3 regions of the Streptomyces sp. NPDC000880 genome follow, and region 1 is predicted to be linked to each of the others. Evidence: riboswitches for the same ligand, from Rfam matches in the RefSeq annotation. Region 1 holds a riboswitch; each other region holds the start of a gene.

What was found. A riboswitch is a leader RNA that binds a small molecule or an ion and turns the genes downstream of it on or off. The one in region 1 is predicted to bind cyclic di-AMP.
Region 2: it holds a riboswitch for cyclic di-AMP, as region 1 does, so the genes downstream of both, ACWDO5_RS31670 (NlpC/P60 family protein) here and ACWDO5_RS28170 (M23 family metallopeptidase) in region 1, are expected to answer to the same signal.
Region 3: it holds a riboswitch for cyclic di-AMP, as region 1 does, so the genes downstream of both, ACWDO5_RS32640 (M23 family metallopeptidase) here and ACWDO5_RS28170 (M23 family metallopeptidase) in region 1, are expected to answer to the same signal.

What each region holds. Positions count from the first base shown of each region.
Region 1 is NZ_JBSFMS010000114.1:10,639-20,941, forward strand. Features, by position in the region: gene ACWDO5_RS28115 (sensor histidine kinase) at 1-4, opposite strand, end outside; gene ACWDO5_RS28120 (MBL fold metallo-hydrolase) at 299-1,480, opposite strand; gene ACWDO5_RS28125 (PPOX class F420-dependent oxidoreductase) at 1,625-2,086, opposite strand; gene ACWDO5_RS28130 (carboxymuconolactone decarboxylase family protein) at 2,223-2,792, shown strand; gene ACWDO5_RS28135 (hypothetical protein) at 3,022-3,522, shown strand; gene ACWDO5_RS28140 (carbohydrate kinase family protein) at 3,420-4,250, shown strand; gene ACWDO5_RS28145 (hypothetical protein) at 4,285-4,476, opposite strand; gene ACWDO5_RS28150 (DinB family protein) at 4,707-5,426, shown strand; gene ACWDO5_RS28155 (SDR family NAD(P)-dependent oxidoreductase) at 5,363-5,794, opposite strand; gene ACWDO5_RS28160 (SDR family NAD(P)-dependent oxidoreductase) at 5,782-6,069, opposite strand; partial or broken gene ACWDO5_RS28165 (SGNH/GDSL hydrolase family protein) at 6,069-6,859, opposite strand; gene ACWDO5_RS28170 (M23 family metallopeptidase) at 7,053-7,997, opposite strand; cyclic di-AMP (ydaO/yuaA leader) riboswitch at 8,000-8,154, opposite strand; gene ACWDO5_RS28175 (alpha-galactosidase) at 9,053-10,303, opposite strand, start outside.
Region 2 is NZ_JBSFMS010000152.1:580-10,882, reverse strand. Features, by position in the region: gene ACWDO5_RS31690 (PspC domain-containing protein) at 1-392, shown strand, start outside; gene ACWDO5_RS31685 (LuxR C-terminal-related transcriptional regulator) at 389-1,084, shown strand; gene ACWDO5_RS31680 (NlpC/P60 family protein) at 1,240-2,295, opposite strand; gene ACWDO5_RS31675 (hypothetical protein) at 2,687-3,040, shown strand; gene ACWDO5_RS31670 (NlpC/P60 family protein) at 3,134-4,291, opposite strand; cyclic di-AMP (ydaO/yuaA leader) riboswitch at 4,294-4,457, opposite strand; gene pcrA (DNA helicase PcrA) at 4,721-7,162, shown strand; gene ACWDO5_RS31660 (M23 family metallopeptidase) at 7,170-8,690, opposite strand; gene ACWDO5_RS31655 (esterase/lipase family protein) at 8,955-9,797, opposite strand; gene ACWDO5_RS31650 (cobalamin B12-binding domain-containing protein) at 10,203-10,303, shown strand, end outside.
Region 3 is NZ_JBSFMS010000165.1:2,408-12,710, reverse strand. Features, by position in the region: gene ACWDO5_RS32665 (ATP-binding cassette domain-containing protein) at 1-2,258, shown strand, start outside; gene ACWDO5_RS32660 (hypothetical protein) at 2,352-2,528, shown strand; gene ACWDO5_RS32655 (DNA gyrase/topoisomerase IV subunit A) at 2,554-5,004, opposite strand; gene ACWDO5_RS32650 (M16 family metallopeptidase) at 5,164-6,534, shown strand; gene ACWDO5_RS32645 (M16 family metallopeptidase) at 6,552-7,919, shown strand; cyclic di-AMP (ydaO/yuaA leader) riboswitch at 8,149-8,312, shown strand; gene ACWDO5_RS32640 (M23 family metallopeptidase) at 8,326-9,096, shown strand; gene ACWDO5_RS32635 (GntR family transcriptional regulator) at 9,278-9,955, shown strand; gene ACWDO5_RS32630 (HPr family phosphocarrier protein) at 10,102-10,303, opposite strand, start outside.

The DNA of each region.
Region 1 (10,303 bases):
ACATCAGCGTCCTTGGTACGTGGGGCCCCAGGAATCGGCGTACTGCACGTGGTCAGTTTCGGCTCGGCGGAGGGCTCGCTGTGCGCAATATGGGCGTACGCAATTCCGTACGCAACATGAGCCGTCCGTTGATCACCGGCCACACACGGTAGTGGCGAAGCGGGCACGTGGGACGGGCGGTTGACAAACTTGCCCGACATTCGTCCCACTCTGGTATGAGGCCTCGCACTGTTGCCCGAAAACACTCGATCGGCCCCCGTCGCCGCGTCGGTGGCGGCGGGGGCCGGATGCTCGGGGATCAGGCGGTCGGCGCCACCTCGGGGCTGCCGGCGCCGCCGGAGTTGGCCCAGCCCTCGACGGGCGCGGTCGCCACCGCACGCCACCACAGCTCGGACGGAACGCCCTCGGCAGTCGGCTCGAACGGCTCGCCCGGTCGCGGCAGCGCTATGGGCGCGCCCGCGGCGGCCGCGGCCGCGACCGTGCCCTCGCCCGGCTCGGCCCACGGGTGCGGCGCGAGGTTGAACGTCCCCCAGTGGATCGGCAGCATCACGCCGGACGGCTGCCCGCCCTGGAGGTCGAGGTGGGCGCGCATGCCCTCGGCCGGCGTCATGTGGATGTCCGGCCAGTACTCGCTGTAAGCGCCGATCTGGATCATGGTGGCGTCGAAGGGGCCGTGCTCGGCGCCGATGTCCTTGAAGCCGGGGAAGTATCCGGTGTCGCCGCTGTGGTAGATCCGGTGCTCCGGGCCCGTGACGGCCCAGGACGCCCAGAGTGTGTGCTGCTGGTTGCGCAGCCCGCGGCCGCAGAAGTGGCGGGCCGGGGTGGCGGTCAGCCGGATGCCGGCGACTTCCGTCGACTCGGTCCAGTCCAGCTCACGCAGCCGGTCGGCGGGCACGCCCCAGCGCTCGAGGTGCGCGCCGACGCCCAGCGGCACCGCGAAGACCGTGTCCGTGGAGGCCAGGGCGCGGATGCTGGGCAGATCAAGATGGTCGTAGTGATCGTGGGAGATGACGACGACATCGACCGGGCCGAGGGCCGCGAGCGGCACGGGAACAGGATGCAGCCGCTTGGGTCCGGCGAAGGAGAAGGGTGAGCAGCGGTCGCCCCAGACCGGGTCGAAGAGGACCCGCCGGCCGTCGATCTCGGCAAGGACGCTGGAGTGTCCGATCCAGGTGAGCCGCAGCCCGGAGGCCGGCGGTTTCGCCAGGTCGGCAAGGGGCGTGGGGTGCATGGGCACCACGCCGACGGGGGACCGGCGCGCCCGTGCCTCCTTGCGGAAGTAGATCTTGGCGAACTCGATCATGGAGCTGCCGGACGGCCTGGTCCTGGCCCCCACGGGGTTCTGGAAGGACCCGTCGGAGAAGTTCGGCGAGCGGAGAATCCGCGCCCACCGCTCTCCGGCCGGGTCGGCGCCGAACGCGGCGGGTCGCAGGGACCGCAGCCGGGAGCTGAGAGAGTGGGGCGAGCCGGCGCCGGTCACAGCACCTCCAGATGTCGGGGTCTTTTCATTATGTGCGGGCGGTACGCCAGTGCGGTAACGCGCGGAGGCCGCGCACCGTGCTGGTGCCGGTGGGCGTCACCCTGGGTGTGCCGGCGGTGACGGCCACCGGCACCGGCGGTGGGCTCAGCGGCGCGGCTGGCCATAGGCCCGTTCCACGCGCAACCGCAACACGAGGCGCTTGTCGCGGACCATCGCGCGCCGGTAGTCGTCCCAGTCCGGGTGTTCGCCCTGCACGTCGCGGTAGAGGGTGATCAGCTCTTCGACGGTGGCGTCGTGCGGGTCGGCAGCGACCGGTGAGAGGTCGGCCGTACCCTCGACGACGGTCCAGGCCCAGCGGTCGGGGCTGGTGACGTGGTAGCAGGCGCGCGGGTCGCGGCGCAGGTTCCTGGTCTTGGCCCGGTCGTCAGTGATGGACACCCGGATGATCCGCTCATGCGGGTCGTACGCGTGGTTCACATTGGACAGCTGGGGCCTGCCGTCCCGTTTGATGGTGGCCAGCACCCCTCCGTCGTACTCGTCGACCAGCTCGAGGAGGGCGTCCTCCGCGTCCCGCTGCGCGTCCTGCTGTGCGTCGATGTCCGTCATGACCACAGCAACGCCTGTCCCCGTGCGGGTGTTCCTGAGATTCCCCCCGCGATGTCACATCCGGGACCGCGCTGTCCGTCGTATGCGTGAATACGGCGTCGACAAAGGGCGTCGACCACACCTCAGGAGGCTCGTCATGGCCCGTATCTCGCTCACCCCGCGCCGCTCGCTCCTCTTCCGCGCCACCCAGTGGTACTCCAAGCGCGTGTACGGAAAGGTCCTCGACCCCGCCCGGGCACTGGCCCACAACCCGCAGGTGCTGTGGACGGATTTCCGTTTCGAGCAGTCGGTGGCGAAGTGGAAGAGCCTCGACCCGGGCCTCAAGGCGCTGGCGGTGATGGCGTCGGCGGCCTCGATCGGGTGCAGCTGGTGCATGGACTTCGGCCACTGGGAGAGCCGGCAGCAGGGCATGGACGTGCGCAAGCTCCAGGATGTGCCGATGTGGCGCGACAGCGATGTCTACGCTCCGCTGGAGCGCGACGTCATGGAGTACGCGGAGGCGATGACGGCCAATCCGCCGCGGGTCGAGGACGAGCTGACGAAGCGGCTGCTCATGGCTCTCGGCGAGGCGGCGTTCGTCGAGCTGACCGCGATGGTGGCGGTGGAGAACCTGCGCTCGCGGATGAACTCCGCACTTGGGCTGACCAGCCAGGGCTTCAAGGACCACTGCGAGATTCCGGCCCGCCGGCGCTCCACGGCCGGCTGACCGCTACGGCCGTTCGGTCCACCCGGCGAGTTTATTGACGATCACGTTGGCAGGGGAGCTCGCCCCTCCGGATACTGACCGACGATTCAGTTACTGCGTCCGTCGTCGTGCCTGGAGGCAACATGTCCGAGCTCCCCATCGGGCTGGTCCGCTCACGACCGAGCGGCGCGGGCAGCAGTTCGGCAAGCCGTCTGGATGCTCGACGGACGGGGTATTCGCGCGAGTTCCCGTGGAGCAGTGGATACGGGACGCCAAGCTGGAGGAGATCGAGAAAGGCACCTCGGACATCATGCGGCTGATCATCTCGAGGAGCATGCGACATGGCGGCGACGACTCTGACGGGCGGCGAAGCCGATGCTGGAATGGACCGACGACGCGCTCGCCCGCGAGCTCGGCGTGGACCGCGCCGCGCTCACCGCCGCCGCTCGCTGAACGGCCGTGCGCGCACAGCCTCTTCCCCCATACTTGGCAACTGTGTCTCAGCAGCCGCAGTCTCAGTCCAAGTCTCAGTCTCAGTCTCAGTCTCAGTCTCAGTCTCAGTCTCAGTCTCAGCAGGCAGATCCTCTCCCCCACGATGTGCTGGTCGTCGGCGGCACCGGCGTGGACACGGTCGTCCGTGTCGACTCTCTGCCGGTCCCGCTCTCGGACTCCGTCGGGGTCGGCCCGATCCGCGAATCGCCGGGCCACACCGGCGGCAACGTGGCCCTGGGCTGCCGGGCCCTCGGGCTGAATGTCACCCTCCTCGACTACATAGGCGACGACTGGCCGGGCCACCAGGTCCGCGCACGGCTCGCCGAAGGCGGGGTGGCCTTCGAGCCGCTCCTCTCCCCGACCGGGACTCGTCGCGCGGTCAACCTCGTCGACCCCGCGGGCCGCCGCATGTCCTTCTACGACGCCCGCGATCCGGGGGAGTTGCGGATGCCGCGCGACTTCTACCTCCCACATCTGCGGCGGGCCCGCCACATCCATCTCTCGATCGTGAACTTCGCGCGGTTCCTCTACGACGACATCGAGGCGCTCGGCGTACCCGTCTCCACCGACCTGCACGACTGGGACGGACTGGCCGATCACCAACGGGAGTTCGCGCTCCGCTCGGACCTGGTCTTCCTGAGCGCGGCGGGCGCCGGCGAGCGGATCGCCTCGGTGATGCGGGAGATCCTGCGCGACGGACGGGCACAGACGGTGGTCGCGACGGCGGGCGCCGGCGGCTCGTACCTCCTCACCCGCGACGGCAGCAGCACCCCACGCCCGATCCCCGCGGCGGTCCCGCCCGCACCGGTGGTGGACTCCAACGGCGCGGGGGACGCGTACGTTTGCGGCTTTCTCTACGGGCGGTTGTCCGGCCGCGACCTGGAGGAGAGCGCCAGGCTGGGCGCACTGGCGGGCGCCCACGCCTGCACGGGCGAGGGCAGCACGGCGCTGATCGGCCCCGCCGGACTCGTGCCGTCTCAGGTCTGACGCACGGGACGCATTGGTTCGTACGGCGGGCTCCTCAGCCGTCGTACGGAACGGGAAAGCCGATCCCGTCCCTCGCCGACTCCTCCCACAGCCGGCGCGCCACCGCCGCGTCCTGCGCCCGCGCCGAGAACGCCGTCGGCTTCGGTGCGCCCTTGAAGGAGCCGAGGCCGGAGGGGCCGTAGTACTCACCGGCCCGAGCGTCCGGGTCCGCCGCCGCACGCAGCACCGGGAGCGCGCCGCCAATCAGCTCCGGCGATTGAACAGTCAGGGAGCCTTTTCCAACCTCAGCTTGAGCAGGTCACGTGGAGGGTGGGGACGGCCTGAACGAGTGCGGTGATGCGGGTGGTGCTGCACCGCTTCGTGGGCGAGAAAATCGGTGGCGCTCCGTGAGGTGAGCCGTTAACTTCCGCCTGAGCGCAGTGAGGTACGAGACGCGACGGCGAAGGGGAGCCAGGCATGGAGACTGAGGGCGCGCGGACCGACCGTTTGGGCTTGCTGCTCGACCAGTTCGACCAGGCCAGGGAGATGGCCCAGGTGCGGCTGACGGGGCTCGGTGACGAGGAGTGCCTGTGGGAGCCGGTGGCCGGTTGCTGGTCGATCCGGCGCCGGGGCGAGGCGGCGACGCCCCGGGCGTACGGGCCGGGCGAGTGGGTGCTCGACAAGGGCGCCCCGGACATCCCGGCGAACGAGTACGCCGAGATCTCCCGGCAGGCTGCCGGCGGCATGACGGTCGCCAAGATCGCCGATGACTGGAGCGTGAGCGTCGAGCGGGTCGAACAGATCCTCGCCCACACCGGTGCGCCGGAGCCCGACGAAGTGCCGGTCACCACCATCGCGTGGCGGCTGGGGCACCTGCACTCCTGCTTCGCGGGCCAATGGGAGTGGACCTTCGGTGAACGGCGGCAGGAGCCGAAGCTGCTGGTCGACTTCACCCCCTCCGCCGCCTTGGCACTCGAACGGTTCTGGGCGCTGATCGACCGCTGGCGCGACAGCGTCGCCGCCATCACCGACGAGCAGCTCGACACGGTCGGCTTCTCGCAGTACCCGTACGGCTCCGATCCCGACGACCCATTCATCGCCGTGCTGGCGGGGGCCAACCTCGAATTCATCCATCACATGGCCGAGATCGCGTTGCTCCGCGACCTGTGGCGGGCCCGCTTCACCACTCCCGGGTAGGCCCGGGCGCGCGGCGAGGGTGTTCCATGGCGTTTCCGATCCACACGCCAGTGAGCGGTTGGTGGAGCTGGACACGTCGATGCCGGACGGGTAGACAAGCACACGAGTTTCGACATGCCATAGGCGCGCCACGCGCCGTAGCGGCGCTCGCTCTGCAGATTTTCGAAGTCGAGGCGGGCGCTGCTCTGCGCCATGCTGGTGACGGTGACGACGCGGCTCCCCGGCTGGTCGAGGAGTCTGGGCAGCAGCAGCGCGGTGAGTGCGTAGTGCCCGAGGTGGTTGGTGCCGAACTGCGACTCGAAGCCCTGCGCCGTGGTGCGGCGGTGGGGTGGCGCGATCAGCCCGGCATTGTTGATCAGCAGATCCAGCCAGGGTCGGGGGTGAGCCGCACTGCTTCGCGTACGGAGTCCAGGTCGGCCAGATCCAGCGGCAGCAGCCCGGCCCGCGCGCCCGGCACCTCGGCGCGCAGCCGGTGCATCGCGGCCGCGCCGCGGTCGTGGTCGCGGGTGCCGAGCAGCACCCGCGCCCCGGCGCCGGCGAGGCCCGCGGCGACCGCGAAGCCGATGCCGCGGTTGGCACCGGTGACCAGGGCCGTACGGCCCGTCAGCCGGGGCAGGTCCCTCGCACCCCACCCCGCCGCCATCACAGGGGCAGCAGGTTCGGGCGCTTGGCCTCGACATGGTCGCCGGAGCTCTCGCCGCGCAGCCGTCGGCCGATCCACGGCACCAGGTGCTCACGCGCCCAGTGGATGTCGTCACGGCGCACGTCGAGCGGGCCGCGCCGCGGCTGGGGCGGCCACAGCTGGTCGGGGTCGGCGGGCACATCGATTCCGAGTACCTGGGCGGCGCGCAGCGCAACCCGGGTGTGTCCCTCGGGCGACAGATGCAACCGGTCGGCGTCCCAGGCGCGCCTGTCCTGAACGGACTTGAGCGACCAGAGGTCGAGGACGGGGCAGTCGTAGCGGTCGGCGATGGACCGTACATGCGCGGTGTACGTGGCGATCTTGCCGCGCAGATGGCGCAGCACCGGCACCCCGCGCGTGTCGAATCCGGTGGTGACCATGACCGTGCCGACCGCACTCGTGAGGTCGGCGACGGCGCGCTCGAAGCGCTCGGCCACGTCGTCGGGGTCGGTGCCCGGCCGGATGATGTCGTTGCCGCCGGCGCAGAACGTCACCAGATCCGGGGCGAGTTCCTTCGCCCTCGGCACCTGCTCCTCGACGATCTGGTCGAGGAGACGGCCGCGCACGGCGAGATTGGCGTACCTGAAGGTGTGCTCCGGGGTCCGGTCGTCGAGCAGGACCGCGAACCGGTCAGCCCATCGACGTACATCCCGTTCGGACCCGGGTCTCCCACGCCCTCGGTGAAGCTGTCACCGATCGCCGCGTACGACCCGAATGCGCCATTTTTCCCTGTTCTCGAATCGTCTGCCACGAGACCACATCTTTCCCTTACGGATGTGACCTACGCGACCGCAAGGAGGGGTTGACGAGGGGTGATCTTTGCCACCGGCCAAGTTTCGTCCAACCCGGAATACGCCGACTCCCCCCGCGCCGCCGGGTGGCGGTGCGAGGGGAGAGCGGTGTGCTGTCTGCGCCTCGGCTGGATCAGGCGGACCGGACGCGGATCAGATGGAGACGCCGTACTGGCGCAGGTAGGCCAGCGGGTCGATGTCCGAGCCGTAGCTCGGGCCGGTACGGATCTCGAAGTGCAGGTGCGGGCCGCTGGAGTTGCCGGTGGAGCCGGAGAGGCCGAGCTGCTGGCCGCCGCTCACGCTCTGGCCGGCGGAGACGGAGAGCGAGGAGAGGTGGGCGTACTGCGAGTAGTTGCCGTCGCTGTGCTGGATCACAACCTCGTTGCCGTACGCACCGGCCCAGCCGGCGGAGACGACGGTGCCCGCGCCGACGGCCTTGACGGTGGTACCGGAGGATGCCGCGAAGTCGACGCCGGTGTGGTAGCCGCTGGACCACATGGCGCCGGTCATGCGGTAGGGGGTGGTGACGGTCGCGCCGTCGACGGGGGCTGTGAAGCCGGAGCCGCTGGTCTGCGGGGCGCTCGCGGAGTCACCGGAGGACTGCGCGGAGGGGTCCGAGCCGGAGTCGGAGGAGGCCTTGGCCTTCGACGCGGCCTTCGGTGCGGCCTTGGACTCGGCCCCGGCCTGGCTCTCCTCGCGGGGCTGCGCCTTCTCCGGAGCCTTCGCCTTCGACGTCGCACCGAGGGTCAGCTTGAGGCCCGGGCGGATCAGCGACGGGTTGTCGCCGATCTGCTCACGGTTGTCCTCGTACAGCTTCTTCCAGCCGCCGGACACATCGTGCTCCTTGGCGATCTTGGCCAGGTAGTCGCCGGCGACGACGGAGTACGTGGTGGGGGCGGCGGCCGGCTTGGCGGCCGCCGGGGTCGCGGCGGCGGTCACTGCCGCAGCCGCCACGGCGGGAGCGGTCTTGCCCGCCGCGTGGGCGCCGGTGGCGCCCATCAGTGGAAGCACGATGACGGCGCCACCCGTGCCGGCGGCGACGAAGCCGCGCGTGATCGGGCTGGTCCTTGGACGGCGGTGCTTACCCTTTGCGGGCATGGCGCATTCCTCTCCGGCGCCTACGAGGTGAGCTGTCGGGTTCGGGCTGGAGATGCCCGGCCGCGCGGTGCGCGACTTAACCCCGAGCCGTCCGGAACTCCGGAATGGCGTACTACCTGGGTCCCCCGCTCCTGCCACGCGTTGGTGGGTTTCGAATTCCGGTCGGCGGCAGGATTAGGCGGTCCGTCCGGATTGACGGGAACGTAAGCGAGACGGACGGGCGGGTACAAGCCATCACTTTCCCGGGTCAATGATCCATGCGATATCGCCACAGAATTCCGGTTACGCTCCGTGAATAATGGATCCCAACGGGATCCCAACTGTCCTTCCGTCAAAGGAATTCGACTCCGCCGCACCACCACGGAACGTCACGGATATGATCCTGCTCACGGGTCGGGTCCCATCTCCCTTACATACGGGGCACGTTATGCCGAACCGGCCAATTCGGACAGAAGTGTCATTTAATGATGATCAGCCGATCGAGCCCACTTACCCCGAATTCCTGTCAACACCACAGGAATTCCACCGTGACCCACCGCCTTTGCTCGACGACTGCCTCTCGGCCTCAACCGCAAAACTGGACAAAATGGTGCCGCGTCCGCGACGGGCCGCTCTTCCGGAACGAGGGGGTGGAGCCGACCGCGGAGGCATCCGGGGCGACGTGGCGAAGGCCGCCGCGATCGCGCCGGCGCAGGCCCCCGCGGCGCGCGGGATGGGTGCGGGATGAAGATCCTGAATACGGTGTCGCCGAAGGCGAATGCGGCCGGGGATTTCTCCGCGTACATCCCGATCATGGATGTCGACCTTCTCGATGTCACCCCTCGTAGAGCCCCCTGATCTCCTTTGGCCCATTCCGAATTGCCCGTCGTCCACTCGAAATTCGCGGCAGGCTTGAGCCGGAGGAGTCGCCGGAATCCGTTGCAGCGGGGTACGGGGGTATGCCGCGCCCCGACGAGCCGTCTGCGCCGTATCCGCTCGTTGCTCCTGAAGCCCTCGCCCGGCCATGGAAGTTCGCGTTCATGGCCGGGTCGATTCGGAGTCGATTCGGAGTCGGATCAGCGGCGACGCAGCCGGATCACGGTGGCGTCCATGTCGCCCTTGAGTCCGGTGTCCAGTCCGTGGTGCAGGAGTACGGCCCCCCGGTGTACGGCGCCGGTGTCCAGGCACTCGTAGGAGGCTGCCGGGTCGAAGCCGCGCAGCCTGAGCCTGGGCGGCTGCTCGCCGTAGTGCTGCGCCTGCAGCCAGGCGAGGACAACGCTCTCGTCGCCGCGTATGTACTGCACGGCGCTGAGCCCGCCCTCGGGCGCCCGCAGCCGGTGCAGCTCGCCGTGCTGCACCAGCGGCCTGATCTTCTTGTAGAGGTCCACCCAGCCGCGTGCCTCGGCGAGCTCCTCATCGGTCCACTCGGTGAGGTCGCCGCCGACGCCGAGAACACCGGCCATCGCGCTGACGAAGCGGAAACGGAGCGTGCTGACGCGGCCGTTGAGCTGGACATTGGGGCTGTCGGTGACCCAGGCCGCCATGACCCGTGCCGGGTGCAACTGGGTGAAGCCCTGCTGGATGGCGAGCCGGTCCAGCGGATCGGTGTTGTCGGAGGTCCACACCTGGTCGGTACGGGAGAGGATTCCGAGGTCGATCCGGCCGCCGCCGCCCGAGCAGGACTCGAAGGCGACGGACGGATGCGCCGCGCGCAGCCGGTCGAAGAGTGCATACAGCGCGTGCACATGCTCGACCCAGAGCTTCTGCGGGTACTTCTCGCCGGGCCAGCCCGCGTCCGTGAAGCAGCGGTTGAAGTCCCATTTCACGTAGTCGATGGGCGCGCTGCTGAGGAGCGTGTCCAGCTGCTCCCAGAGATAGGCCTGTACGTCCTCGCGCGCGAGGTTCAGCACGAGCTGGTTGCGGAATTCGGTCCTGGCGCGGCCCGGGTGGTACTGCACCCAGTCGGGGTGCGCGCGGTAGAGGTCGCTGTCGGCATTGACCATCTCCGGCTCGACCCAGATGCCGAACTGCATCCCCAGCTCGTGCACTTCGTCGGCAAGCGGCCCCAGCCCCTGCGGGAAGCGCTCGGCGTTGGGCGTCCAGTCGCCGAGCCCGGCGCGGTCGCTGGTGCGCTGCCCGAACCAGGCGTCGTCCACCACGAACAGTTCGACGCCCATGGCCGCGGCCCGCTGGGCGAGCGCCCGCTGCTGCTCCTCGGAGATGTCGAAACCGGTGGCTTCCCAGGAGTTGTAGAGGACGGGCCGCTCGGTCGCCGCGTCGGGGATCACATGCGCCAGCTGCCAGGCGTGCCAGGCCCGGCTGGCAGC
Region 2 (10,303 bases), on a different contig from region 1:
ACACGTTCGCCGAGGCGGTGAAGAAGGCCGCGGCCGAGGTCGAGGACAAGCACGGCGTACCGCTGGAAGTCGTGGTCGTCGGCGACTGCCCGCTGGACGAGAAACTGGCCGCACAGATGCAAGCCGCACGCGAGGCAATGGTCAATGCGGCCAAGTACGGTGGCGAGGGCGGGGCCGTCCAGGTCTACGCCGAGGTCGAGGGCCGCACGGTCTTCGTGTCGGTACGGGACCGGGGGCCGGGCTTCGACCTGGATTCCGTCCCCGGCGACCGGATGGGCGTAAGAGAATCGATCATCGGCCGGATGCAGCGCAACGGCGGGACGGCACGGCTTCGCTCGGTGCCCGGCGGGGGCACCGAGGTCGAGCTGGAGATGGAGAGGGTGGGCGAATGACCGAGACCGAGGCTGCTGGAGAGACTGCCGAGCGGCACGTACGGGTCGTGCTCGTCGACGACCACCGGATGTTCCGCACCGGAGTGCAGGCCGAAATCGGCCAGACCGACCGCACCGGCGTCGAAGTGGTCGGCGAGGCCGCCGACGTCGACCAGGCGGTCACCGTGATCACGGCGACCCGGCCCGAGGTCGTCCTGCTGGATGTACATCTGCCGGGCGGCGGTGGAGTGCAGGTGCTGCGCCGCTGCGCCTCGCTGATGGCGGCGTCTGCGAACCCGGTGCGCTTCCTGGCGCTGTCCGTCTCCGACGCGGCCGAGGACGTGATCGGAGTGATCCGGGGCGGCGCCCGCGGCTATGTCACCAAAACGATCACGGGCACGGATCTGGTCGACTCGATCTTCCGCGTGCAGGACGGGGACGCGGTGTTCTCGCCGCGTCTGGCGGGCTTCGTGCTGGACGCTTTCGCCTCGACGGACGCGCCGCCGGTGGACGAGGACCTCGATCGGCTCACCCAGCGGGAGCGCGAGGTGCTGCGGCTGATCGCGCGGGGTTACGCGTACAAGGAAATCGCGAAGCAGCTGTTCATCTCGGTGAAGACGGTGGAGTCGCATGTGTCGGCGGTGCTGCGGAAGTTGCAGCTCTCGAACCGGCACGAGCTGACGCGGTGGGCGACGGCCCGTCGTCTGGTTTAGGCTCCTTCGTGAGGTAACTGGTACATAGCCGGGCAACCGTCCAAGCCATGTTCACCTCTTCGCGCACGGCGCGGCCGTCAGCTTCTCCGGCTACAACGACCCGGCCGCCGAGCCCCGCTCGCTGACGGCCGTGGACGGGTTCTGACCCGGCCGGCTTACGCGGGGCGGGTCGCGGCGGCGAAGGGCATCTCGTCGATCGGCGCGACGCGGACCGGGGCGCCTGGGCGCGGGGCGTGGATCATCTGGCCGCCGCCGATGTACAGGCCGACGTGGCTGACGCCGGAGTAGAAGAACACCAGGTCACCGGGGGCGAGTTGGGAACGGGATACCCGTCGGCCCGCGTTGATCTGCGTGTACGTGGTGCGGGGCAGCGAGATCCCCGCGGAGCCCCAGGCGGCCTGGGTGAGCCCGGAACAGTCGAAGGAGCCGGGCCCGGTCGCGCCCCAGACGTACGGCTTGCCGAGCGCTCCGTAGGCGTACGCGACGGCTTGGGCGGCACGGGAGTTGGGGGCCTTGAGGGAGCCGCGGGAGCCGGCTGACCGGTCGGCACGCGTGTCCGCGGGGCTTTCCGCACCGTTCCAGCTGTCGTACGAGGCGCGCTGCTCGGCGGTGAGCTCGGCGAGGAGGCGTTCGGCGGCCGCGAGCTTGTTTTGGACGGTGGCCTTGTGCTTTGCCAGCTCGGTCTGCCGGGCCTTGAGACCGTCCATGCGCTCGGCCGCCTCGGCCCTCAACCGGGCGATCTCCACGAGCTGTTGGTGCACACCGCCGATGGCGTCCGCCTGCCGTGTGCCGACCCGCTCGACGAGCGCGGCCCGCTCCAGATACTCGTCGGGGTCGGAGGTGAGGGCGAGCTGCAACCCCGGGTCGATGCCGCCGGCGCGGTACTGGGCGGTGGCGATCGAACCGAGGGCGTTGCGTGAGGTGTTGAGCCGCTCGGTCCTGCGGGCTGCCTCCTCGCGCAGTGAGTCCAGCGACGCGCGGGCCTTCGCGGTCTGCTCCTTGGCTCCGTTGTACTTCTCGGTGGCGGCCTCCGCCTCCTGGTAGAGCTTGTCGACCTTGGCCTTGATCTGTGCGGGAGTGAGACGGGGCTCGGCCTGCCCGGTGCCGTCGAACGCGGTGGCGGTCGCTGCGCCGGCGAGCGCGAGGGTGGCGGCGGTCCGGGCGGCCGGCCCGCTGAGCGGATGCTGCTTGGGTTTCCGGTGCGCTGCCACGAGGGCGTCCACGTCCTTCCGTCTTCCCCGCGGTCCGAGTCCGAGGCTGAATCCGACGCCCGATCCGACGCCGTGTCCGCCGCGTCCGCCGAATCCGACGGCGGTCCGCACGGGGGGAGCGGTCCGCCGCCGGATCTCTCGGCGGGGGTGGCCGACTGCCGCCCGGGAGCCCGGCGGCGGTGGGGAGTCGGTCACCTGAGAAGGACGCTAAACCTGAGAGTCACGGGAATGAGGCGTGGACCGGTACTGCCCGAAGCTGGATATGTGGGTGCGCTTTCTGACAGCGGGACCGACGGTGCCGGCTCGGTTTCCCGTGCAGCGGTGACCGATGCGGCGAATGAGCCGCACCTGCCCGGAGAGCGGTGGTATGGGGAGGGCTAGGCTCCGCGACATGGACGTACTCATCAATGTCTTCGTCGCCCTGCACATCATCGGCATCGCGTCACTACTCGGCGGCTTCCTCACCCAGATGAAGGCGATGGCCGCGGGAACGGCCCGCTTCACCCCGGCGATGCTGCACGGCGCGCTGACCATGCTGATCACGGGCGTGGCACTGGTGGGCCTGAACCAGGCGGACGACCAGCCGGTGAACAACCTGAAGGTCGGCATCAAGCTGGCGGTGCTGGTTGTGATCCTGGGCCTGGTGTACGTCAAGCGGGACGAGGAGAAGGTGGAGAAGGCGCTGTTCGGTGCGGTGGGCGGGCTGACGGTCGCGAACATCTTCATCGCGACGCTCTGGACGTGAGCCGGGCGTGAGCCGGGCATAGGCTGGAATGAGCTGGACATGAGAACGCCCGGGCGCCGCTGTCGGCCCGGGCGTTCGTGCGTTGACCGGTCCTCAGGCCGGGCGCACGCTGCCGTAGATCGGCATGTAGTAGATCGATTCCTCTCGGACGTTCGCACCCGGCTTGGGCGCGTGGATCATCTTGCCGTCGCCGATGTAGATGCCGACGTGGCTGATGTCGTCGTAGAAGAAGACCAGGTCACCGGGGAGCAGATCCTTCGGCGCGACCCGCTCGCCCACCTCCACCTGGTCCCAGGTGGTGCGCGGCAGGTCCACGCCCGCCGCCTTCCAGGCGGCCTGGGTCAGTCCCGAGCAGTCGTAGGAGCTCGGGCCCGATGCTCCCCAGACGTACGGCTTGCCAATCTGGGAGCGGGCGAAGGACAGGACCTTCTCGGCCTTCGCCGCGTACGTGGCGCCGCCCGCGGAGCCGGAGCCGGTGCCCGCCCCGGTGCCCGTGCCGCCGTCCTGGTTCTGTTCCTGGCGCCGCTCGGCCTCCGCCCTGGCGCGGGCCTCCTCCTGGGCCTTGGCCTCGGCCTTGCGGCGGGCCTCTTCCTCCTTCTTGCGCTCGATCGCCGCAAGCCGCGCCTTCTCCTCGGCCGTCAGCTTCGACAGCAGCGTGCGCGCCTCGCCGAGCTTCGCCTGGACGTCCTGCTTGCTGGTGCGCAGGGCGTGTTGGGAGCGGGTGAGCGACTCGAGGCTCTTCGTCGCCTCCGCGCGCTGCTCGGTGGCCGCCGCCCGCTGGGTCTCATAGTCCGTGATCGCGCTGCGCTGACGGTCGGTCAGCCGGCTCATCAGCTGCGTCTGGTCGAAGTAGGCCTCCGGGCTGTCCGCGAAGAGCAGCGCGGCGGTCGGGGTGACCGCGCCCGTGCGGTACTGCGCGGCCGCGTAGTTGCCCAGCGCCCGCCGCGACTCGTTCAGCTTGTCCGTGCGCTTGGCGGCGTCGTCGAGCAGCTGGTCGACCTCGCGGCGCTTCTCCGCGGTCGCTTCCTTGGCCTTGTTGTACTTCTGGGTCGCCGTGCCGGCCTGCCGGTACAGGTCGTCGACCTTTTTCTGCACCTCTTCGACGGAGGGCTTCGGCTCAGCGGGTGCGGCGTTGGCGCTCTGCGTGGACAGCAGGGTGACCGAGGCGAGGGCTGCCGTCGTGAACCCGACGGCGGGGGAGGTCTTAACGGTTCGACTTCGCGTTTTGCGATGCGACGCCAAGGCCGACATCTCCTTCTTCCGTGGACCGCCTACCGGGTTAGCTGTCGGGTTCGGGCGGAACGGAAGATCGCCCTACGGACCGAGTGAGGCAGGGTCCGATTCACCCCGGTTGTGCATAGTGGGTCCCCGGTTCCGAACTCTCTTGTGGAAAGCCCGAATTCGGCGCAGGCCGCCCGATTGGCGTGGATCGCCATGGGGGTACGGGCTGCCCTGGTGGAGCACGCTAGCCAACTCGTGTGGCTGCTGTGAAGGTTGATGTTCGAAATGCCCGATACGTTTTCGTGACCTTGGCGATCGGCGAACCGGTGCCCTCGTGTGATGACCCGGTGGCACGGGTCGATGACGGAGAGTGGCGGCTTCAAATCGTCCGCCCGTGTCGTCCGTCGTATCCCAATGCGGCGGCGAGCTGTCAGTGCGGCGGCCTAGACTCGTAGAGCGATGAGCAGCCTCTTTGACGACAGCTTCCTGGCGGACCTCCAGCCCAGCGCGGAGCACCACCCGCCGCCGCCCGAGGACTCGGCCCCGGAGGAGATCCCTGACGATCTCTTCCAGGGCGCTTACGACGTCCCCCCGGCCCGGGACCCGTACCACCGCGACGGCGCCCCGCGCACCGTCGTGGACCCCGCCACCCTGCTCGAGGGGCTGAACGAGCAGCAGCGTGCCGCCGTCGTGCACACCGGCTCGCCGCTGCTCATCGTGGCCGGGGCAGGGTCCGGCAAGACCCGGGTGCTGACCCACCGGATCGCGCATCTGCTGGGCACCCGCAGCGTCCACCCCGGCCAGATACTGGCGATCACGTTCACCAACAAGGCCGCCGGCGAGATGAAGGAGCGCGTCGAGCAGCTCGTAGGCCCGCGCGCCAACGCCATGTGGGTCATGACCTTCCACAGCGCCTGCGTCCGCATCCTGCGCCGGGAGTCCAAGAGGCTCGGCTTCACCTCGTCGTTCTCGATCTACGACGCCGCCGACTCCAAGCGCCTCATGGCCCTGGTCTGCCGTGATCTGGAACTCGATCCCAAGAAGTTCCCGCCGAAGTCCTTCAGCGCGAAGATCTCGAATCTGAAGAACGAGCTGATCGACGAGGAGACCTTCGCCGACCAGGCTGTCGACGGGTTCGAGAAGACGCTCGCCGAGGCGTACCGGATGTACCAGGCGAGGCTGCGCGAGGCCAATGCCCTGGACTTCGACGACATCATCATGACGACGGTGCATCTGCTGCAGGCGTTCCCGGACGTCGCCGAGCACTACCAGCGCCGGTTCCGCCATGTCCTGGTGGACGAGTACCAGGACACCAACCACGCTCAGTACACACTCGTACGCGAGCTGGTGGGTCCCTCGGGCCCGGATGACGACCCGGCCGAGCTCTGCGTCGTCGGCGACGCCGACCAGTCGATCTACGCCTTCCGCGGCGCGACCATCCGCAACATCCTCCAGTTCGAGGAGGACTACCCGGACGCGACGACGATCCTGCTGGAGCAGAACTACCGCTCCACGCAGACGATCCTCTCCGCCGCCAACGCCGTCATCGAGCGCAACGAAAGCCGCCGCCCGAAGAACCTGTGGACCAACGCCGGCGCCGGCGCGCAGATCACCGGCTATGTCGCCGACACCGAGCACGACGAGGCGCAGTTCGTCGCCGACGAGATCGACCGGCTGACGGACGCCGGCGACGCGAAGGCCGGCGACGTCGCGGTCTTCTACCGTACGAACGCCCAGTCCCGTGTTTTCGAAGAGATCTTCATCCGGGTGGGACTGCCGTACAAGGTCGTCGGCGGAGTGCGCTTCTACGAGCGCAAGGAGGTCCGGGACGTCCTCGCGTATCTGCGAGTTCTCGCCAATCCCGAGGACAATGTCCCGCTGCGCCGCATCCTCAACGTCCCCAAGCGCGGCATCGGCGACCGCGCCGAGGCGATGATCGACGCGCTCGCGCTGCGCGAGAAGATCACCTTCCCGCAGGCGCTGCGCCGCGTCGACGAGGCGTACGGCATGGCGGCCCGCTCGGCCAACGCCGTCAAGCGGTTCAACGTGCTGATGGAGGAGTTGCGTACGGTCGTCGAGTCGGGCGCCGGACCGGCCACCGTGCTCGAGGCCGTCCTGGAGCGGACCGGCTACCTCGCCGAGTTGCAGGCGTCGACCGATCCGCAGGACGAGACGCGCATCGAGAACCTGCAGGAACTGGCCGCCGTGGCCCTGGAGTTCGAGCAGGACCGCGCCGAGGAGGAAGGTGCGGGAACGCTCGCCGAGTTCCTTGAGCAGGTCGCGCTCGTCGCCGACTCCGACCAGATCCCGGACGAGGACGAGGACGGCTCCGGCGTCATCACACTGATGACGCTGCACACGGCGAAGGGCCTCGAGTTCCCGGTGGTGTTCCTGACGGGCATGGAGGACGGCGTCTTCCCGCACATGCGCGCCCTCGGCCAGGTGAAGGAGCTGGAGGAGGAGCGGCGGCTGGCGTACGTCGGCATCACACGCGCCCGCGAGCGCCTCTATCTGACGCGGTCGTCGATGCGCAGCGCCTGGGGCCAGCCCTCGTACAACCCGCCCTCGCGCTTCCTGGAGGAGATCCCGGGGCAGCACCTGCAGTGGAAGCGGACCGGTCCGATGGCCGCGCCCGCCGGTCCGACGTCCGGCATCGCCTCGTCGCTCTCGTCCTCGCGCTCACGCGTGGGCGGCGGTTCTTCTGGCTTCGCCACGCGGCGTACGACCGACAAGCCGGTGATCTCGCTGGCGGTCGGAGACCGGGTCACGCATGACCAGTTCGGCCTGGGGACCGTGGTGGGAGTGACGGGGCTGGGTGCGGACGCGCAGGCGACGATCGACTTCGGGGACACCAAGCCGAAGCGGCTGCTGCTGCGGTACGCGCCGGTCGAAAAGCTCTGATCGGTGCTTACGTCGGGTCGAGGCCGTGGCTGCGAAGCCACGGCAGCGGGTCGATCGCCGAGCCGCCGCCGGGCCGTACCTCGAAGTGGAGGTGCGGTCCGGTGGAGTTGCCGGAGTTGCCGGAGTACGCGATGACGTCACCGGCCTTGACCGAACCGGAGCGGATCTTGGTGCTGCTGAGGTGGCAGTACCAGGTCTCGGTGCCGTCGGGCGAGGTCACGATGGCCATGTTTCCGTAGGCGCTGTTCCACTGCGTACGGACTGTGCCGTCGGTCGCGGCCATCACCTCGGTGCCGTACGACACCGGGAAGTCGATGCCGGTGTGCACGGACATCCAGTTGACGCCGGCCTGGCCGTAGTATGCGCTCAGGCCTTCCCGCTGCACCGGCAGTACGAACTTGGGGCGCATCGCCTCGCGGCGCTTGGCCTCTTCGTCGCGCTTCTTCTTCTCCGCCTCCTGGCGCGCCTTCAGGTCGAGGCGTTCCTGGGTGCGCGACGCGCGGTCGCCGAAATCGCGGGCGTCGGCGCTGAGGGCGGCGAGCTGCGTGTCCATCTTGTTGTTGGCCGCGATCGCCTTGGGGGAGGACGGATCGGCCGCCTCCAGGTTGGTGTCGCCCTTGGTCTCGCCGCTGGTGCCGAGGCTGCCGACGGAGGCGGCGGCGATGCCGGCGACGCCCATCACGCAGGCGGAGGGCACGGCGACGGTGAGGAGCGCGGAGCGCTTCGCGGGGGTGCGGCGACGGCCGCGGGACCCGCCGGAACGGCGGACGGGGCGGGGGATGACGGCGGCGGCGAGGGGTTCGGGTTCCGGCGCCAGCTCGCCGCCGAGTTCGGCTTCCGCTTCTGGCTCGGCCTCTGCCTCGGGTTCAGGCTCGGCCTCGGCCTCGGCCTCGTACTGGTACTCCTCGTACTCGTACGTGAGGTCGGGCTGGAATTCCGGCTGGAAGTCAGGCTGGAATTCGGTGGAGAGGTCGGCGGGCCCCGCCGGACTGAAGTCCTGGTCCGGGATGAATTCATGCTCCGGCGTGAACTGTTGCGGTACGTGCGGCAGGATGGCTTCCGCGCCCGTGTTCCAGGCGGTGGCGTCGTACGTGCCGGTGTCGAAGGCGGGCCCCGTCCACTGTCCGGTGGTGTCGTACGCGAACGTGGCCGCGGCGGTTTCGTACTGACTCGTCTGCGCGGTCTGGTCCCACGCGGCGGCGTCCCACTGGCCCGTCGCGTCGTACTGCACCGCGGCGGCGTCGTAGTGGCCTGTGGCGTCGTACTGGGCGGTGCTGTCGTACTGCGCGTGAGTCTCGTACTGCGGGAATTGCTGCGTCTGCTGCGGCTGTTGTGCCTGCTGCGCGGCGTAGACGTCGTAACCGGAGGTCTGCTGCGCCCCGGTGTCCCACTGGGTGGTGTCGTACTGGCCGCTGTGAGCGGCTTCGTAACTGCCAGGAAGCGCACCGAAGAGCGGGTCGGTGTCAAAGCTGCCAGAGGTGTAACCGTCGTGTTCGGCGTACCCGGCGTGGGCGTGCTGGTCGTTCACCAACTTCTCTCTCGCCTCGGCAGCAGGACCTGGGTTCTGGGGCCGTCGAGCGCGGGTCCCAGAGGCAAAGCAGTGGCGCGACTGTACCTGGCGGTATGCGACGGCGACAATCTTCGGCAGGTTTTAGGCAATCAGGAAACGGGCATTCGGATGCCTTTCGGCGGACTGCGGGCACAGCTTTGGCTCTACGTTCGAAAAGTGTTCGACAATTCGTTACCTGGCCTGCTGGGCAGGGCGTGGTGGCGCGCGCCGTCGGGCCCGGACTCAGGCGACGGAGACGGCGCCGGATGCGCCGGTCGCCGGTTGGGTCGACTCCAGCGCCTGCCGGATGCCGGCCGCGACGGCCGGGTGGATCGGGAGCGCGAGATGCCCGACTCCGCTGACCTGTACGTTCTGCGCGATGAGGTCCTGGTGGTCGATGCAGGCCGTCTCGACCGGGACCATCAGCTGGTCGAGGTCACTCCAGAAACTCACGAAGCGAGTCCGGCAGCCGGGCGCGGGCATGCGCAGCTCCTCGATCACGGCGGATCCGGGGCGCATCTGGCGCACGATGGGGTGCGCGCTGGCGAGCGGGGCGACGCTGGTGCCCGAATGTGGGGTGCCGAGGGTGACAAGCGTGCGTACCCGATGGTCACCGCCCAGGCGCTGTACGTAATAGCGGGCGATCAGGCCGCCGAGACTGTGACCGACGATGTCGACCTCGGAGCGGCCCGTACGCGCGCAGATCTCCTCGATGTGCCGGCCGAGCAGCTCGGCGGCGGTGCGGATGTCGCAGGTCAGCGGGGAGTAATTGAGGCACTCGAGGTGCCGCCAGCCGTGCCGGGCGAGGGAGCGGCGCAGCAGTACGAACACGGAGCGGTTGTCCACGAAGCCATGGAGGAGCACCGCAGGCGGGCGGTCCGCGCCGGGCGTCGGGAGCTGGGGGTTCGGTCCTGGGGCGGGGTCCGGGTCGGGTTCGCGACGCTCCGGGACGAGGCCGGCGGGGTAGAGGAGCAGATGCCCGGCGAGGATCGCCAGCTCGAGGGTGGCGGCACGCAGCAGCACGGCCGGGATCCGTAGGTGTCGCACGGGGCGCAGACACGGCGAAAAGAAGGGAAAAGCCTTCATGGCCTACCTCCCGTACGGCACGCTGGAGGACGGCTTCGTCCCCCGTGTGCCCTCGTGGGCGCCACCCAGGCCTTGTGCCCCTGCCGGGCCAGTGCCGAAGGTGTCGCAGCGCCGTGCCGCGCGGCTGACGGCACGGGGCTACGAACCCTGATGCGGCTCCCGTAGCGATCGTCCCCGCGGTGGTGCGGCGTGTGTGCCGCGTGGTGCGGGTGCGACGCATAGCTAAGTTGTCCCATGTGTGATTTCCCCCTCGCGGCCCACCGTGAAACGGCGGGTTGCGGGATGCTGGAGATAACGTTCGTTCACTTTCCCGGGCCGCTGCGGTTCGGGTCCCCCCGCGCCCAGGGCGGCGCGGTCGGCATGCAGTCGGTATGCATCGGTATGCATCGGTAGGTGGAGGCAGTGATGGGTGTGACTGGTCCGATCCGCGTGGTAGTGGCCAAGCCGGGGCTCGACGGGCATGATCGCGGGGCCAAGGTGATCGCGCGGGCGCTGCGTGACGCGGG
Region 3 (10,303 bases), on a different contig from region 1:
CGGTGTTCACCGGCGTCTCCGGCTCGGGCAAGAGCTCGCTGGTGTTCGGCACGATCGCCGCGGAGTCGCAGCGGCTGATCAACGAGACCTACAGCGCCTTCGTGCAGGGCTTCATGCCGACGCTGGCGCGGCCGGAGGTCGATGTACTCGAAGGGCTGACGACCGCGATCATCGTCGACCAGCAGCGGTTGGGTGCCGACCCCCGCTCCACGGTCGGCACCGCCACCGATGCCAACGCGATGCTGCGCATCCTCTTCAGCCGGCTCGGGCAGCCGCACATCGGCTCGCCCAACGCGTTCTCCTTCAACGTCGCCTCGGTCCGGGCGAGCGGTGCGATCACGGTCGAACGCGGCGCCGGCAGCAAGACCGTGAAACAGACCTTCACCCGCACCGGCGGCATGTGTACGCGCTGCGAAGGCCGGGGCACGGTCTCCGACATCGACCTCACCCAGCTCTACGACGACTCCAAGTCGATCGCCGAGGGCGCGTTCACCATCCCCGGCTGGAAGTCGGACAGTTGGTGGACCGTGCGGACCTACGCCGAGTCGGGCTTCCTCGACCCGGACAAGCCGATCCGCAAGTACACCAAGAAGGAGATGCAGGACTTCCTCTACCGGGAGCCGACCAAGGTGAAGGTCGAGGGCGTGAACCTCACCTACGAGGGGCTGATCCCCAAGATCCAGAAGTCGTTCCTCTCCAAGGATCGGGAGGCGATGCAGCCGCACATCCGGGCGTTCGTGGACCGGGCGGTCACCTTCACCTCCTGCCCCGAGTGCGGTGGCACCCGGCTCAGCGAGGCGGCCCGGTCGTCGCGGATCGGCAAGATCAACATCGCCGACGCCTGCGCGATGCAGATCAGCGACCTGGCCGAATGGGTCCGCGGTCTCGACGAGCCGTCGGTGGCGCCGCTGCTCGCCGCGCTGCTGCACAGCCTCGACTCGTTCGTGGAGATCGGGCTCGGCTACCTCTCGCTCGACCGGCCGTCGGGCACGCTGTCGGGCGGCGAGGCGCAGCGCGTCAAGATGATCCGCCACCTCGGCTCCTCGCTCACCGACACCACCTACGTCTTCGACGAGCCCACCATCGGCCTGCATCCCCACGACATTCAGCGGATGAACGACCTGCTGCTGCGGCTGCGGGACAAGGGCAACACGGTGCTCGTCGTCGAGCACAAGCCGGAGGCGATCGCGATCGCCGACCACGTCGTCGACCTCGGCCCCGGCGCCGGTACGGCGGGCGGCACCGTCTGCTTCGAGGGCACCGTCGAGGGGCTGCGGGCCGGCGGCACCATCACTGGCCGCCATTTCGACGACCGGGCCGCCCTCAAGGCGACGGTGCGGACGTCCACCGGCACGCTGGAGATCCGCGGCGCCACGGCGCACAACCTGCGCGACGTCGACGTCGACATCCCGCTCGGGGTGCTCTGCGTGGTCACCGGCGTGGCGGGCTCCGGCAAGAGCTCGCTCGTGCACGGGTCGATCCCCGCAGGCGCGGGTGTGGTGTCGGTCGACCAGGGCGCGATCCGCGGCTCGCGACGGAGTAACCCGGCGACGTACACCGGACTGCTCGACCCGATCCGCAAGGCGTTCGCGAAGGCCAACGGCGTGAAGCCGGCGCTGTTCAGCGCCAACTCCGAGGGCGCCTGCCCCAACTGCAACGGCGCCGGCGTCATCTACACCGACCTGGCGATGATGGCCGGCGTCGCCACCACCTGCGAGGAGTGCGAGGGGAAGCGGTTCCAGGCATCGGTGCTGGACTACCACCTCGGCGGCCGCGACATCAGCGAGGTACTCGCGATGTCGGTGACCGAGGCCGAGGAGTTCTTCGGCGCCGGCGAGGCGCGCACGCCGGCCGCGCACGCCATCCTCGGCCGGCTCGCCGACGTCGGGCTCGGCTACCTCAGCCTCGGCCAGCCGCTCACCACGCTGTCCGGCGGCGAGCGGCAGCGGCTCAAGCTGGCCACCCATATGGCCGAGAAGGGCGGTGTCTACGTCCTCGACGAGCCGACCACCGGACTCCACCTCGCCGACGTCGAGCAGCTGCTCGGCCTGCTCGACCGGCTCGTCGACTCCGGCAAGTCGGTCATCGTCATCGAGCACCACCAGGCGGTCATGGCGCACGCCGACTGGATCATCGACCTCGGCCCCGGCGCCGGCCACGACGGCGGCCGGATCGTCTTCGAGGGCACACCCGCCGACCTCGTCGCCGCCCGCTCCACCCTCACCGGCGAGCACCTCGCGGCCTACGTCGGCACCTGACCGAGGCCCTCGCGGACACCGTGAGACGAGCAAGGAGCCCGACGATCAGGTCCGAGGCGCCGTCGGCGGGCCACCTACAAGCGCCCCCACGGGGTGCGTCACTTCCTTGCCGCCTACGACCTCTCCACCAACAGGCTCTATGGGCACATCAATGTGAAGAAGGGCAGGACCGAGTTCCTGGCCTTTCTGCGCTACGTGCGATCGCTCCATCCTCCTGGGGGTCCGCAAGCCAAGGTCGGGACGGACCACCAGAAGACCAAGCAGAACTAACCAGCAAGATTTCGGGCGCATGACACTAGCTCGCCGGCCCCGCCAGCACCGCCACCGCCGACGTCAACGGTGTGCCCGAACCGTCGCGGCGCGGGTCGGTCTCCGGCAGCTCGGCCGGTGCGCCGTTCTTCTGCGCAGCCCGCGCCGGAGCCGCGCCCGCCCAGGCCAGTACGAGCACGTCCTCGCCCTTGAGGAACCGCTGGCAGCGCACCCCGCCCGTGGCCCGCCCCTTGCGGGGGTACTGGTCGAAGGGCGTCAGCTTCGCCGTCATCGCCGAGTCGTCCAGAGTGCCGTGCGAGCCGGCGACCGTGAACACCACCGCGTCCCCGGCCGGGTCCACCGCCGTGAACGAGATCACTTCGGCGCCGTCCGCCAGCTTGATGCCGGTCATGCCGCCCGCCGCCCGGCCCTGCGGCCGCACCTGCGCGGCCGGGTAGCGCAGCAGCTGCGCGTCGGAGGTGATGAAGACCAGGTCCTCCTCGCCCGTACGCAGCTCGGCACCGCCGACGACCCGGTCGCCTTCCCTGAGGGCGATGACCTCCAACTCGTCCTTGTTCGCCGGATAGTCGGGCACCACACGCTTGACCACACCCTGCAGGGTGCCGAGCGCCAGGCCCGGCGAGGACTCGTCGAGCGTAGTGAGGCAGACGACCCGCTCGTCCGCCTCCAGCGACAGGAACTCCGAGACCGGCGCCCCGCCCGAGAGATTGGGCGTCGAAGCGGTGTCCGGCAGCTGTGGCAGATCGATCACCGAGATCCGCAGCAGCCGCCCGGCCGACGTCACCGCGCCCACGTCGCCGCGCTGCGTGGCGGGCACCGCGGAGACGATCACATCGTGCTTGGCGCGCCTGCCGCCGTCGTCCACCGGCGGCTCGCCCGTGGCCGTACGGGCAAGCAGACCCGTCGAGGACATCAGCACCCGGCACGGGTCGTCCGCGACCTCGAGCGCCACCGCGGCGACCGGCGTGCTCGCCGACTCCAGCAGCACGGTGCGCCGCTCGGTGCCGAACTTCTTCGCCACCGCGGCCAGTTCGCCCGAGACCAGCTTGCGCAGCTCGGCGTCCGACTCCAGGATCCCGGTCAGCTCGTCGATCTCGCCGTTCAGCCGGTCGCGCTCGCTCTCCAGCTCGATGCGGTCGAACTTGGTCAGCCGGCGCAGCGGGGTGTCCAGGATGTACTGGGTCTGGATGTCGCTGAGCGAGAAGCGCTCGATCAGCCGCTCCTTCGCCTGCGCGGAGTTCTCGCTCGACCGGATGAGGCGGATCACCTCGTCGATGTCGATCAGCGCGACGAGCAAGCCCTCGACCAGGTGCAGCCGGTCGCGCCGCTTTGTCCGCCGGAACTCGCTGCGCCGGCGCACGACCTCGAAGCGGTGGTCGAGGTAGACCTCAAGCAGCTCCTTGAGCCCCAGCGTGAGCGGCTGCCCGTCCACCAGCGCCACGTTGTTGATGCCGAAGGACTCCTCCATCGGCGTCAGCTTGTAGAGCTGCTCCAGCACGGCCTCCGGAATGAAGCCGTTCTTGACCTCGATGACCAGACGCAGACCGTGCGAGCGGTCGGTGAGGTCCTTGACGTCCGCGATGCCCTGGAGTTTCTTCGACGAGACCAGGTCCTTGATCTTGGCGATCACCTTCTCCGGGCCGACGGTGAAGGGCAGTTCGGTGACGACCAGGCCCTTGCGGCGTGCCGTGACGTCCTCCACGGAGACCGTCGCGCGGATCTTGAAAGTGCCGCGCCCCGTTTCGTACGCATCCTTGATGCCGGCCAGGCCCACGATCCGGCCACCGGTCGGCAGGTCGGGCCCCGGGACGAGCCGCATCAGCGTCTCGAGGTCCGCGCCCGGGTGCTTGATCAGATGGCGGGCGGCGGCGATGACCTCGCCCAGATTGTGCGGCGGCATGTTCGTCGCCATGCCGACCGCGATCCCGGACGCGCCGTTGACCAGCAGATTCGGGTAGGCGGCGGGGAGAGTGACGGGCTCGCGCTCCTGGCCGTCGTAATTCGACTGGAAGTCGACGGTGTCCTCGTCGATCGACTCGGTCATCAGTGACGTCGCGTCGGCCATCCGGCACTCGGTGTACCGCATGGCGGCCGGCGGGTCGTCATTGCCGAGCGAGCCGAAGTTGCCGTGCCCGTCCACCAGCGGCAGGCGCATCGAGAACGGCTGCGCCATCCGCACCAGGGCGTCGTAGATCGACGCGTCGCCGTGCGGGTGCAACTTACCCATGACCTCGCCGACGACACGGGCGCACTTCACATAGCCCCGGTCGGGGCGCAGGCCCATCTCGTTCATCTGGTAGACGATCCGGCGGTGCACCGGCTTCATGCCGTCACGTGCGTCCGGCAGGGCCCGGGAGTAGATCACCGAGTACGCGTACTCGAGGAAGGAGCCCTGCATTTCGTCCACCACGTCAATGTCGAGGATCCTCTCCTCGAAATCGTCCGGCGGCGGGGTCTTCGTGCTGCGGCGGGCCATCGCGGCTGCTGCTCCTTCGCGTACCAGGTCTGGAACTGACGCCGACCATTGTGGACCGTCCCACTGACAACGCTGACCGCGACCCGGGAACTTCGCCAGGTGTCAGCGCGCTTGCATACAGTGGCAGGACTTCTCCATATCGCGATCGAAGGGACGTACATGCCCATGGGTCACACGGCCACAGCGCAGGCCGGTTCCGGCGGCCTGACAGCGACTGAGCACCGGCTGGCCAACGGCCTGCGCGTGGTGCTCTCCGAGGACCACCTGACCCCGGTCGCCGCTGTCTGCCTCTGGTACGACGTCGGCTCACGCCACGAGGTCAAGGGCCGTACCGGCCTCGCCCACCTCTTCGAGCACCTGATGTTCCAGGGCTCGGGCCAGGTGAAGGGGAACGGCCACTTCGAGCTGGTGCAGGGCGCCGGTGGCTCGCTGAACGGCACCACCAGCTTCGAGCGCACCAACTATTTCGAGACGATGCCCACACACCAGCTGGAGCTGGCGCTCTGGCTGGAAGCCGACCGGATGGGCTCGCTGCTTGCCGCGCTCGACGACGAGTCGATGGAGAACCAGCGCGACGTCGTCAAGAACGAGCGCCGCCAGCGGTACGACAACGTTCCGTACGGCACGGCTTTCGAGAAGCTGACCGCCCTCGCCTACCCCGAGGGCCACCCCTACCACCACACGCCGATCGGCTCGATGGCCGACCTGGACGCGGCGACCCTCGAGGACGCCCGCGCCTTCTTCCGTACGTACTACGCGCCGAGCAACGCCGTGCTGTCGGTCGTCGGCGACATCGACCCGGAGCAGACGCTCGCCTGGGTCGAGAAGTACTTCGGCACCATCCCGTCCCACGACGGCAAGCAGCCGCCGCGCGACGGCTCGCTCCCGGAGACCATCGGCCGGCAGCTGCGCGAGGAGGTCGTCGAGGAGGTGCCGGCGCGGGCGCTGATGGCCGCCTACCGGCTGCCGCACGACGGCACGCGCGAGTGCGACGCCGCCGATCTGGCGCTGACCGTCCTCGGCGGTGGCGAGTCGTCCCGGCTGCACAACCGTCTGGTCCGCCGTGACCAGACGGCTGTCGCGGCCGGCTTCGGCCTGCTGCGGCTGGCCGGCGCGCCCTCGCTCGGCTGGCTGGACGTGAAGACGTCCGGAGGCGTCGAGGTCCCGCAGATCGAGGCCGCGGTCGACGAGGAGCTCGCGCGGTTCGCCGCGGAGGGCCCCACGCCCGAGGAGATGGAGCGCGCGCAGGCGCAGCTGGAGCGCGAGTGGCTGGACCGGCTGGGTACGGTAGCGGGCCGCGCAGACGAACTGTGCCGGTACGCGGTGCTGTTCGGCGACCCGCAGCTGGCGCTGACTGCCGTGCAGCGGGTGCTGGACGTCACCGCCGAGGAGGTGCAGGCGGTCGCCAAGGCCCGGCTGCGCCCGGACAACAGGGCAGTGCTGGTCTACGAGCCCATCTCGGCCGGCGACGGCGACGGCGAGGGCGACGACAGCGACGAGACCGACGAGCACGAGGGGACCGACCAGTGAGCGACGCTGCCGTGACCATGCAGTTCCACCCGCAGCCGGCCGCGGGTCAGGCCCGGCCCTGGGCGTTCCCCGCCCCCGAGCGCGGCACGCTGGACAACGGGCTCACGGTGCTGCGCTGCCACCGTCCCGGCCAGCAGGTGGTTGCCGTCGAGATCTGCCTCGACGCGCCGCTGGACGCCGAGCCGGACGGCCTCGACGGCGTCGCCACGATCATGGCGCGCGCCCTGTCGGAGGGCACCGACAAGCACTCCGCGGAGGAGTTCGCGGCCGAGCTGGAGCGCTGCGGAGCCACGCTCGACTCGCATGCCGACCACCCCGGCGTCCGCGTCTCCCTGGAGGTGCCGGTCTCCCGGCTGCCGAAGGCGCTCGGCCTGCTCGCCGAGGCGCTGCGCGCACCCGCCTTCGCCGACAGCGAGGTGGAGCGGCTTGTACGCAACCGTCTCGACGAGATCCCGCACGAGACGGCCAATCCTGCCCGCCGTGCCGCCAAGGAGCTCTCCAAGCAGCTCTTCCCGGCCTCCCTGCGCATGTCGCGTCCCCGTCAGGGCACGGAGGAGACCGTGGTCCGGATCGACTCCGCGGCCGTGCGGGGCTTCTACGAGGCGCATGTGCGGCCCGCCACGGCCACCGCGGTGATCGTCGGCGACCTCACCGGGGTCGACCTGGACGCCGTGCTGGCCGACACCCTCGGCACCTGGAAGGGAGACAGCGCCGCGCCCCGTCCCGTACCGCCGATCACGGCTGACGACACGGGCCGCGTGGTCATCGTGGACCGGCCGGGCGCCGTGCAGACGCAGTTGCTGATCGGCCGCATCGGGGCGGACCGGCACGACCGCGTGTGGCCCGCGCAGGTGCTCGGCGCGTACTGCCTGGGCGGCACCCTCACCTCCCGCCTGGACCGCGTGCTGCGCGAGGAGAAGGGCTACACCTACGGCGTACGGGCTTTCGGTCAGGTACTGTGGTCCGCCCCCGACGGGTCGGGCGCCGCGATGCTCGCCATCAGCGGCTCGGTGGACACCCCCAACACCGGACCGGCGCTGGAGGACCTCTGGAAGGTGCTGCGCACGCTCGGGGCCGAGGGGCTCACTGACGCCGAGCGGGATGTAGCCGTGCAGAACCTGGTGGGTGTCGCCCCGCTGAAGTTCGAGACGGCGGCGTCCGTCGCGGCCACGCTTGCCGACCAGGTCGAGCAGTCCCTCCCGGACGACTACCAGGCGCAGTTGTATGTACGGCTGGCCGAGACCGGCACCGTGGAGGCGACGGCCGCGGCCGTAAACGCCTTCCCGGTGGACCGGCTTGTCACGGTGCTCGTCGGCGACGCCTCGCAGATCGAGGAGCCGGTCAGGGCACTGGGCATCGGTGAAGTGACCGTTGTCACGGGCTGATTGACCGCAAGACGATCGGTCATACCTGGCAAACAACTCTAAGCAGACAAGCAGAACCCCGGCCTCCAAAGCGACGCCGGGGTTCTGTCTTATGCCCGGTTTGATGGAGAGGATGCCTGTCTGCCCTGTGGCATGCACTACAAAACGGCCTGTCTGTTTGGTGAATGAAAGATGCCCCGCCTAGCGTCGGTCCGGCTGTCCGCCAGAAGCCCGCCGCACCCGCGGCATCGGGCAGCCATCGCCGAGTCCCCGTATGGCGCGAGCCTGGGGAGCCGGGGACCCAATCAGTCCCTGGGGTGAATCGGACGCCTTCGCACCCGTGCGGAGGAGCCCGTAGGAGACCTTCCTGCTCCGAACCCGTCAGCTAACCCGGTAGGCGAGAAGGAAGGAAAGGATCAGCCACTTCATGGCGTTCACCCGTGCCACCGGGAAGCACCGTGCCCCGAGCCGCCTGACGCGCAAGAGCGCGAGCATGGCGGGCGTCGCGGCCCTTGCCACGACCGGCGTCATCGGAACCCTCGCTTCCCCGGCGCTCGCTGCCGACACGAGTGCCTCCGCATTCGAGGACACCGGCCTGACCCAGATCGTGGCCGCCGACTCGCTGGCCGACCAGATCGCCGACCAGGCCGCCGCCCAGAAGCGGGAGGCCGCCCAGGCCGCCGCCAAGGCGAAGGCGGAGGCCGAGGCCAAGCGCAAGGCCGAGGCCCGCGCCAAGGAGGCTCGCGAGGCCAAGGAGCGCGCCGCCCGCGAGGCCGAGCGCAAGCGCCTCAACTCCTTCCGGCTCCCCGTCGCCGGCTCGTACGTCACCACCGGCTACAAGGCCGGCGGCTCGCTCTGGTCCTCCGGCAGCCACTCCGGCGTCGACTTCCGTGCCGCGTCCGGCAGCGCGGTCGTGGCCGTCGGCGCGGGCACCGTCGTCGAGGCCGGCTGGGCCGGCGCGTACGGCAACAACATCGTGATCAAGATGAAGGACGGTTCGTACACGCAGTACGGCCACCTCTCGTCCATCGGCGTCTCGGTCGGCCAGCGGGTCACCCCGGGCCAGCAGATAGGCCTCTCCGGCTCGACCGGCAACTCCACCGGGCCGCATCTCCACTTCGAGGTCCGCACCAGCCCCGAGTACGGCTCCGACATCAACCCGGTCGCGTACCTGCGCGCGCACGGCGTCGGCGTCTGAGCGACACCCCTCCGGTGAACGAAGGCCCCGGCCGCCGCCGGGGCCTTCGGCGTTCGGCCCTCTGGCCAAAAGGTATCCAAGAATTTACAGGGGCCATCGGAAAATCCGGTCCACTGCAATAGAGTCACCGAACAGGCGTCAATCGGCTGCGTTTCGCGCGGATTAAAGCGGAGGTTCGGTCATGCGCATTCCCGCGCACTCGGTATGCACGGCGATCCGCGACGACATCGTCTCCGGTGTATTCGAGCGCGGCAGCCGGCTCACGGAGGAGCAGCTGGCGCGCCGCTACGGCGTCTCCCGGGTCCCCGTGCGCGAGGCCCTGCGCACGCTGGAGTCCGAGGGCTTCGTCACCACCCGCCGCCACGCCGGCGCCTGCGTCGCCGAGCCCACCGAGCAGGAGGCGGCCGACCTGCTGGAGGTCCGGATGCTGCTGGAGCCGCTGGGCGCGGCCCGGGCCGCCCAGCGCCGTACGGAGGCGCACCTCAAAGTCCTGCGCGGTCTCGTAAGGCTGGGCCAGGAGCGGGCCCGCCGCGGCCAGGGCGAGGATCTGCGCTCGCTGGGCAGCTGGTTCCACGAGACGCTCGCCCAGGCCTCCGGCAGTCCCGGCCTGACCGCCCTGCTCACCCAGTTGCGGCACAAGATCACCTGGATGTACGCCGTCGACCAGCCCGCCAAACCCATCGAGTCCTGGGGCGAGCACGGCGCGATCGTGGACGCGGTGGCGCGCGGCGATGTGGAACGGGCGCGGGCGCTGACCGCCCTGCACGCCGAGCGGGCCACGGCCGCGCACCGGCTGCGCCGTCTCGAGCGGGTGAGGACTTCGCAACCTGCTGTAAACACCGCGAGCGCCCGCAATTAACAGCCGCACCGTATACAAAGAGAAGATATTTGTGGGGCTGATTTTATGCTGCCCGAATTCATGGGCCGGCCGTAAAAAAGCGGAGCCGCGGTCTCCCGAATTCGGGATGTCGAGGCTCCGCCGTCCAGCAATTCGACTGTCGGGTTTCAGACGGTCTCGGGAAGCTCTTCGAGCCCCTCGGCGACCAGCTTGGCCAGACGGTCCAGGGCGGCGTCGGCGCCGTCCGCCTCGGAAGCGAGCACGATCTCCTCGCCGCCCTGAGCGCCCAGGCCGAGCACCGCGAGCATGGAGGCGGCATTGACCGGATTGCCGTCGGCCTTGGCGATCGTCACCGGGACGCCGGCGGCC